Regions from separate parts of the Micromonospora sp. WMMD734 genome, predicted to be linked through region 1. Evidence: predicted binding sites of a transcription regulator. Region 1 holds the regulator's gene; each other region holds the start of a gene.
What was found. Region 1 encodes HrcA, which represses chaperone genes, less so after heat shock. Its sites were predicted from a motif close to GGTTNGCACNCTCNNNNNGAGNGTGCNAACC; they were not measured.
Positions count from the first base shown of each region.

Region 2: the regulator HrcA is predicted to act here: its motif matches at 989-1,019, upstream of ACN267_RS20565 (FmdB family zinc ribbon protein).
Region 3: the regulator HrcA is predicted to act here: its motif matches at 1,191-1,221, upstream of groES (co-chaperone GroES).

Region 1 is NZ_JBMHMK010000001.1:29,214-31,476, reverse strand. Features, by position in the region: gene dnaJ (molecular chaperone DnaJ) at 1-657, opposite strand, end outside; gene hrcA (heat-inducible transcriptional repressor HrcA) at 732-1,754, opposite strand; gene ACN267_RS00195 (DUF4870 domain-containing protein) at 1,984-2,263, shown strand, end outside.
Region 2 is NZ_JBMHMK010000001.1:4,825,282-4,827,544, reverse strand. Features, by position in the region: gene ACN267_RS20565 (FmdB family zinc ribbon protein) at 568-963, opposite strand; gene ACN267_RS20560 (5-formyltetrahydrofolate cyclo-ligase) at 1,394-2,038, opposite strand; gene ACN267_RS20555 (diguanylate cyclase) at 2,124-2,263, shown strand, end outside.
Region 3 is NZ_JBMHMK010000001.1:6,642,854-6,645,116, reverse strand. Features, by position in the region: gene groL (chaperonin GroEL) at 1-669, opposite strand, end outside; gene groES (co-chaperone GroES) at 742-1,056, opposite strand; gene ACN267_RS29050 (THUMP-like domain-containing protein) at 1,419-2,263, shown strand, end outside.

The DNA.
Region 1 (2,263 bases):
CGAGCGGCGGGTCCGCACCCGGCCGTCGCCGGCGCAGGTCGGGCAGGGGTGCGGGATGGTGGTGCCGTAGCCCTGGCAGACGGTGCACGGCCGGGCCGAGACGACCTGGCCGAGGAAGGTGCGCTGCACCGACTGCACCTCGCCCCGGCCGCCGCACGCCTCGCAGGTCGCCAGGTGGGTGCCGGCCGCGGTGCCCGCTCCGGAGCAGGTGGTGCAGAGCACGGCGGTGTCCACCGTGATCGGGGCTTCGACGCCGAAGGCGGTCTCGTGCAGGTCCAGTTCCAGCCGCAGGATCGCGTCGGCACCGGGCCGGGTACGCGGCCGGGGACCCCGCGAGCCACCGGCCGCACCGCCGAAGAAGGCGTCCATGATGTCCTGGAAGCCGACGAACGGGCCCGCCCCGCCGGGGCCGCCCGGGCCGCCGGCGCCCCCGCCGCCCGGGGCGAGCGGGTCGCCGCCCAGGTCGACGATCTGCCGCTTCCGGTCGTCCGAGAGGACCTCGTACGCGGCGTTGATGTCCTTGAACTTCTCCTGTGCCTCCGGGTCCGGATTGACGTCCGGGTGGAACTGCCGCGCCAGCTTGCGGTAGGCGCGCTTGATCTCGTCGTCGGAGGCTTCCCGGCTCACCCCGAGAATGCCGTAGTAGTCCCTGGCCACTGCGTTCCGTGTCCTCATGTTCGTCTCGCGTTTGCGCCGGTCGGCGGCCGGAGCCGGCCGCCGGCCCGGACTGGTCAGTTCTGGGCCAGCAGCTCGCCCACGTAGCGTGCCACGGCCCTGACCGTGGCGATGGTGCCGGGGTAGTCCATCCGGGTCGGGCCGAGCACGCCCAGCCCACCGACGATGGTGGTGCCCGGGCCGTACCCGGTGCTGACCACCGAGGCGGCCCGGAGATTGTCGACCTCGTTCTCGTCGCCGATCAGCACCCGGGTGGTGCTCGGCTGCGCCTCGCCGATCAGCTTGAGCAGCACGACCTCCTCTTCGAGCGCCTCCAGGATGGGTCGCAGCGAGCCCTGGAAGTCGAGTAGGCCACCCCGGGTGAGGTTGGCGGTGCCGGCCAGCGCCAGCCGCTCCTCGGTGCGTTCCACCAGGGTCTCCAGCAGCACCGTGGACAGGGTGGTCATCGCGCCGCGCAGGTGTGGCGCACTCTCGTCGACGAGCGCCTGCACCAGCGGCGGAGTGTCGGACAACCGACTCCCGACCAGTTTCTCGTTGACCAGCCGGCGCAGGTCGAGGACGTCGTCGGCGGGCACCGGCGCGGCCAACTCGACCAGCCGCTGTTCGACCCGCCCGGTGTCGGCGATCATGACCAGCATCAGCCGGGTGGTGGAGATCGGCACCAGTTCCAGGTGGCGCACCGACGAGCGGGCCAGCGACGGGTACTGCACCACGGCGACCTGTCGGGTGAGCTGTGCCAGCAGGCGTACGGTGCGGTGCACCACGTCGTCGAGGTCGACCGCGCCGACCAGGAAGCGCTCGATGGCCCGGCGTTCGGCCGGGCTGAGCGGCTTGACCCGGGAGAGCCGGTCGACGAAGAGGCGGTAGCCCCGGTCGGTGGGGACCCGGCCGGCGCTGGTGTGCGGCTGCCGGATGTAGCCCTCCTCCTCCAGGACCGCCATGTCGTTGCGGACCGTCGCCGGGGAGACCCCGAGCTGGTGCCGCTCGACGAGCGTCTTGCTGCCGACGGGCTCCTGCGTGGCGACGTAGTCCTCGACGATCGCCCGCAGCACGGCGAGTTTGCGGTCGTCGAGACCCATCTCCCACCTCCTGACGCACGTCGCCCCGGGCGCTTGCGCACCCGGGCAAGCACTCTGGCACTCGACTGTAGCGAGTGCCAGTCTACGTCGGCAGTACCGCCGCCGCGATGATCAGGACGGACCGTCGGTGCGCCCGCCCCGGCGGATCCCGGCGCTGACGCAGCGTCGAGGCCAACCTCACCAGTGTCGCTCTGGTGCACCCTTGCCGGCAGCCCCTACCGTGGCGGGCATGACTGAACCACCTCGCCCGCCCGGCGCGGGGGACGGCTATCCGCCGGACCCGAACGCTGGCCAGGGCTCGCCATACGAGCCGCCCACCGCACCACTGTCCGGCGCTCCGGGGGCGGGCGGGTATCCCCCGCCCGGCGGGTATCCGCCGCCCACCGGTGACCAGCCGCCGGCGGGTGGCTACCCCCCGCCGGGTGGCTACCCCCCGCCCGGCGCGGGTGGTTATCCCCAGCCCGGCGGCGGATATCCGACCGGCGGCACCTACGGTGCACCGGGCGGCG
Region 2 (2,263 bases), 4.8 Mb from region 1:
TCCTGCGTACCGGCAGGTCTCTCCAGGCCGGTGGGGCCTCGCGTACCGGCAGGTTCCTGCGTACCGGTGGGGCCGGTCGACCCGGTAGGGCCCTTCGCGTCGTAGATCCCCGCCGCGACCGGGAACCTCATGGTCGGGGAAGCACCGGGGGCGCAGTCCTCCGGAGCGTCCAGGACGATCACCGCCAGCCCCAGCAGAACGGCCACCAGTGCCGCACGCAGCAGGGTCGCCCCACCCGGCCGACGCGGCCAGCGGAACGGTCGTAGCGAGCCGTGACCGTCCGCGCCGCTGGCCGCCATGCTCCACCTCCGCTGTCCACCGGGACGCCGCGGTGGCGTCCCGGCTCAGCAGGTTAGGCGGAAACTGCACACCTCACGAGCCGTCGTCCACAGCCTGTGGACAACGGCTCGCCCTGTGGAAAACCCCACCCCGCCCGCCACCCCGGCCCAGCTCGGTGATCAAGAGCTTTGCGTCAGCTGATCAAGAGGTTTACGTCATCCGTAGAGATCAACTTGACGTAAACCTCGGGTGGCCGGGGGTGGGGGTGGGGGTGGGGGGAGGGAGGGGTTAGGAGGAGGTGCTGGGGGCGGGGGACTTGGTGGGGCTGGGGGAACCGGAGCCGGACGACGGCGAGCCGGAGGCCGAGGACCCGCCCGAGCTGGGCGACGAGCCCGAGCTGGACGAGCCCGAGCTGGACGACGAGCCGGAACCGGAGGAGTCTCCGCCGGACGAGGAGCCCTCCGACTTCGTCGGCTTCGCCGCGCCGCTCTTGCCCTCGCTGCCGGAGGCCCGGGAGTCGGTGCGGTAGAAGCCGGAGCCCTTGAACACGACCCCGACCGAGTTGAAGACCTTGCGCAGCCGCCCCTCGCACGCGGGGCACTCGGTCAGCGGCTCGTCGGAGAACGACTGCACCGCCTCGAGCTGGTGGCCGCACGCGGTGCAGGCGTACTGGTACGTGGGCACGTTCTCCTCCGGATCTGGTACGGCCGGTTGGCACTCGACGTATTCGAGTGCCAATGGTGCGTCATCGGACCCGGGTTCGTCCAGCGGACGTGATCGTCATCCGCCCGCCGGGCGTCCGTGCACCCCGGCCCGCCAGCTGCGGACCACACTCCACCAGTGGCCCCGACATCGGCCCGGGCTCCGACATCGTGCCGGACCACCACATCGACCGGCCCGCAACCGGCCGAAGCCCACGACACCGCCGACCGGCCCGCACCCGGCAGAAGCCCACGACATCGCCGGCCGGCCCGCACCCGGCCGAAGCCCACACATCAGCCGACCCGCACCCGCCGACGCCCCGACATCGAGCCGACCACAGCATCGAGCCCGACCACAGCATGAACCCGACCACAGCATGAACCCGACCACAGCATCGACCCGGACCACGGGGTCAACCCACCACATGATCGACGGGGCCGGGCGGCGGGAGCGTGAGCAACCCGTCCGCCGGGGTGAGCGCGGCGCCCACCGGCCGGTCGTGCGGCTGGCCGGGCAGCTCCGGGAGCAGTTCGCCGTCGTGTAGCAGCGCCACGGTCAGGGTGGTCGCCGGCACCCGGGCCAGGGCCCGGTCGTAGGAGCCGCCGCCCCGACCCAGCCGCAGCCCGCGCCGGTCCACCGCCAGCGCGGGCACCACCACCAGGGAGGCCCCGACGATCGCCGCCCGCCCCCGCCAGGGTCCGTCCGGTTCGCGCATGCCCCGGCCGGCGGCGACCAGGGTGTCCGGTCCGGCGTACGGGGCCCAGTCCAGGTCGAGGTCGTCGCACAGCACCGGCAGCAGCAGTTCCGCCCCGGCCGGCAACGCGGCCCGCAGCACGTCGGGCAGGTCGGGGCCGCCCGGCTCGGAGCCGACCGGCACGTACCCGGTCATCCTGGTCGGCCGCAGCCGGCGTACCAGTGCGGTCAGCTCGGCCTGCACGCGCGCCGCAGCGGCGGCCCGCTGTGCTGCGGTGAGCGCCCGGCGGCGGGCGAGCAGCGCGGTCCGTGTCTCGCGTTTGGCCGCGTGGGCGACGTCCGCTCCATCAGAAAAATCGGGCACGCAACACTCCTGACGCAACGCTGTCAAATCGGTTGCTCTGTGTCAGCATCGCAGGAACGGGCCTGGAACTTCCGGGGGGACAGCGTTGACGCTACGCGGGCGGTTGACGGCGGCCTTCCTCACGGTGGTGCTCGGTCCGGTGCTGCTCGGCGCGGTCTTCGTCGGCAGCACCCTGTCGACGGTGGACCGCAGCCGGTCCACCGAACGCCTCGGCCTGGCCGCGTC
Region 3 (2,263 bases), 6.6 Mb from region 1:
CTGGGTGGTGATGAGGATGTACGGGTCCTCCAGCACCGACTCCTGCGACTCCGAGTCGGTGACGAAGTTCGGCGAGATGAAGCCCTTGTCGAACTGGAGACCCTCGGTCACCTCCAGCTCGGTGGTCAGGGTGGAGCCCTCCTCGACGGTGATGACACCGTCGCGGCCGACCCGCTCCATCGCCTCGGCGATCAGCTCACCGATGGTGGCGTCCTGCGCCGAGATCGTCGCGACGTGCGCGATCGACTTCTTGTCGGCCACCTCGACGGCCCGGCCGAGCAGCGCCTCGGAGACCTTGGTGGCCGCCGCGTCGACGCCCCGCTTGAGGCCGGTCGGGTTGGCCCCGGCGGCCACGTTGCGCAGGCCCTCGCGGACCATCGCCTGGGCCAGCACGGTCGCGGTGGTGGTCCCGTCGCCGGCGACGTCGTTGGTCTTCGTCGCCACCTCCTTGACCAGCTGCGCGCCGAGGTTCTCGTACGGGTTGGTGAGCTCGATCTCCTTGGCGATGGTCACACCATCGTTGGTGATCGTCGGCGCACCGAATTTCTTGTCCAGGACGACGTTGCGCCCGCGCGGGCCGAGGGTGACCTTGACCGCGTCCGCGAGGGCGTTGACACCGTGCTCCAGCAGGTGCCGGGCGTCGTCCGAGAAGCTCAGGATCTTCGCCATGAATGTCCCTTCGAAGCGTCGTCGCCCCGGCCCGGCGAGCCGGACCGGGGCGACGACACGGGAATCGGTTGGTTACTTCTCGATGACCGCGAGAACGTCGCGGGCGGAGAGCACCAGGTACTCCTCGCCGGCGTACTTGATCTCGGTGCCGCCGTACTTCGAGTAGAGGACGGTGTCGCCGACCTTGACGTCGAGCGGCACGCGGTTGCCCTTGTCGTCGATCCGGCCGGGGCCGACGGCGAGGACGGTGCCCTCCTGCGGCTTCTCCTTGGCGGTGTCGGGGATCACGATGCCCGACGCCGTGGTGGTCTCAGCCTCGTTCGCCTGGACCACGATCCGGTCCTCGAGCGGCTTGATCGCAACCTTGGTCGCGGTAGTCACGGGCATACCCTCCTGGGGTACTTGGTTTCGTTGCCGGCCGAGAGTCCGACCAGCGTCAATCTGCCACATGCCACCGGGCGGGGCCGTCGTCGCGGGTGCCGGTCCGCCTGGCGTTCAGCACCCGGACCGGATGGCCCGGACGCTGGCACCCTCGGGGTGAGAGTGCTAATCGCAGGTTATTCCTCGGCTAGCACTCCGTCAAGGAGAGTGCCAATCTGCCACCCTCCGTGTCGGCTCCCGTCGCGCGCCCCGGCCCCGCCCGGCGATGATCAACTCAATGGTGGCCATGGTGCGGTGACGACACCGGCCGGACACCGCACCGTCGGCCCGACTGGATCGATCCACCGGCCGGGCCGGACAATGGGCGGGTGGATCTCGACCAGTTCGCCGCGCTGCGTACCGCCGAGGGGTCGGCCGTGCTCGCCGCGGCGGCCGGGGTGGCCGGCGGCGACCCGCTGGTCGCGGCGGCGGCGCTGCGCTCGCGCGGGGTGCCGCCCGGGCTGGCCGCCGCCGCGCTGACCCAGGCCGAGCTGCGCCGCCGGGCGGTCGGCAAGTTCGGCCCGGAGGCGGCCGGGATGTTCCTCACCCGCCCCGGCCTGGAGCAGGCCACCCGCCGGGTGGTCGCCGACCGGCGGGCCGCCCGGCTCGCCGCCGCCGGGGTGCGCACCCTCGCCGACCTGGGTTGCGGCCTCGGTGCCGACGCGCTCGCCGCCGCCCGCGCCGGCATCCGGGTGTACGGCGTGGAGGCCGACCCCGTCACCGCCGCGTTGGCCGCCGCGAACGCCGGGGCCGCCGGGCTGGCCGGGATGTTCACCGTGGAGTGCGGCGACGCGACGGCCTTCGACGTGACCCGGGTCGACGCGGTCTTCTGCGATCCGGCCCGGCGGCGGACCGGCACCGGCCGGCGGATCTTCGACCCGGACGCCTACTCGCCGCCGTGGGACTTCGTCACCGGGCTGGCGGCGCGGGTGCCGCACACGGTGGTGAAGGTGGCCCCCGGCATCGACCACGCGTTGATCCCGGCCGACGCCGAGGCGGAGTGGGTGAGCGTCGACGGGGACCTGGTCGAGGCGGCCCTGTGGTGCGGCGCGCTCGCCGGGGTGCCCCGCCGGGCGACCGTCCTGCGGTCGGGGCCCGCCGACCGGCGGCGGCCGGCGGACGGTTCGCCCGCCGACCATCCCGCCGACCGCGAGCCGGTCGCCGTCCACCGGTT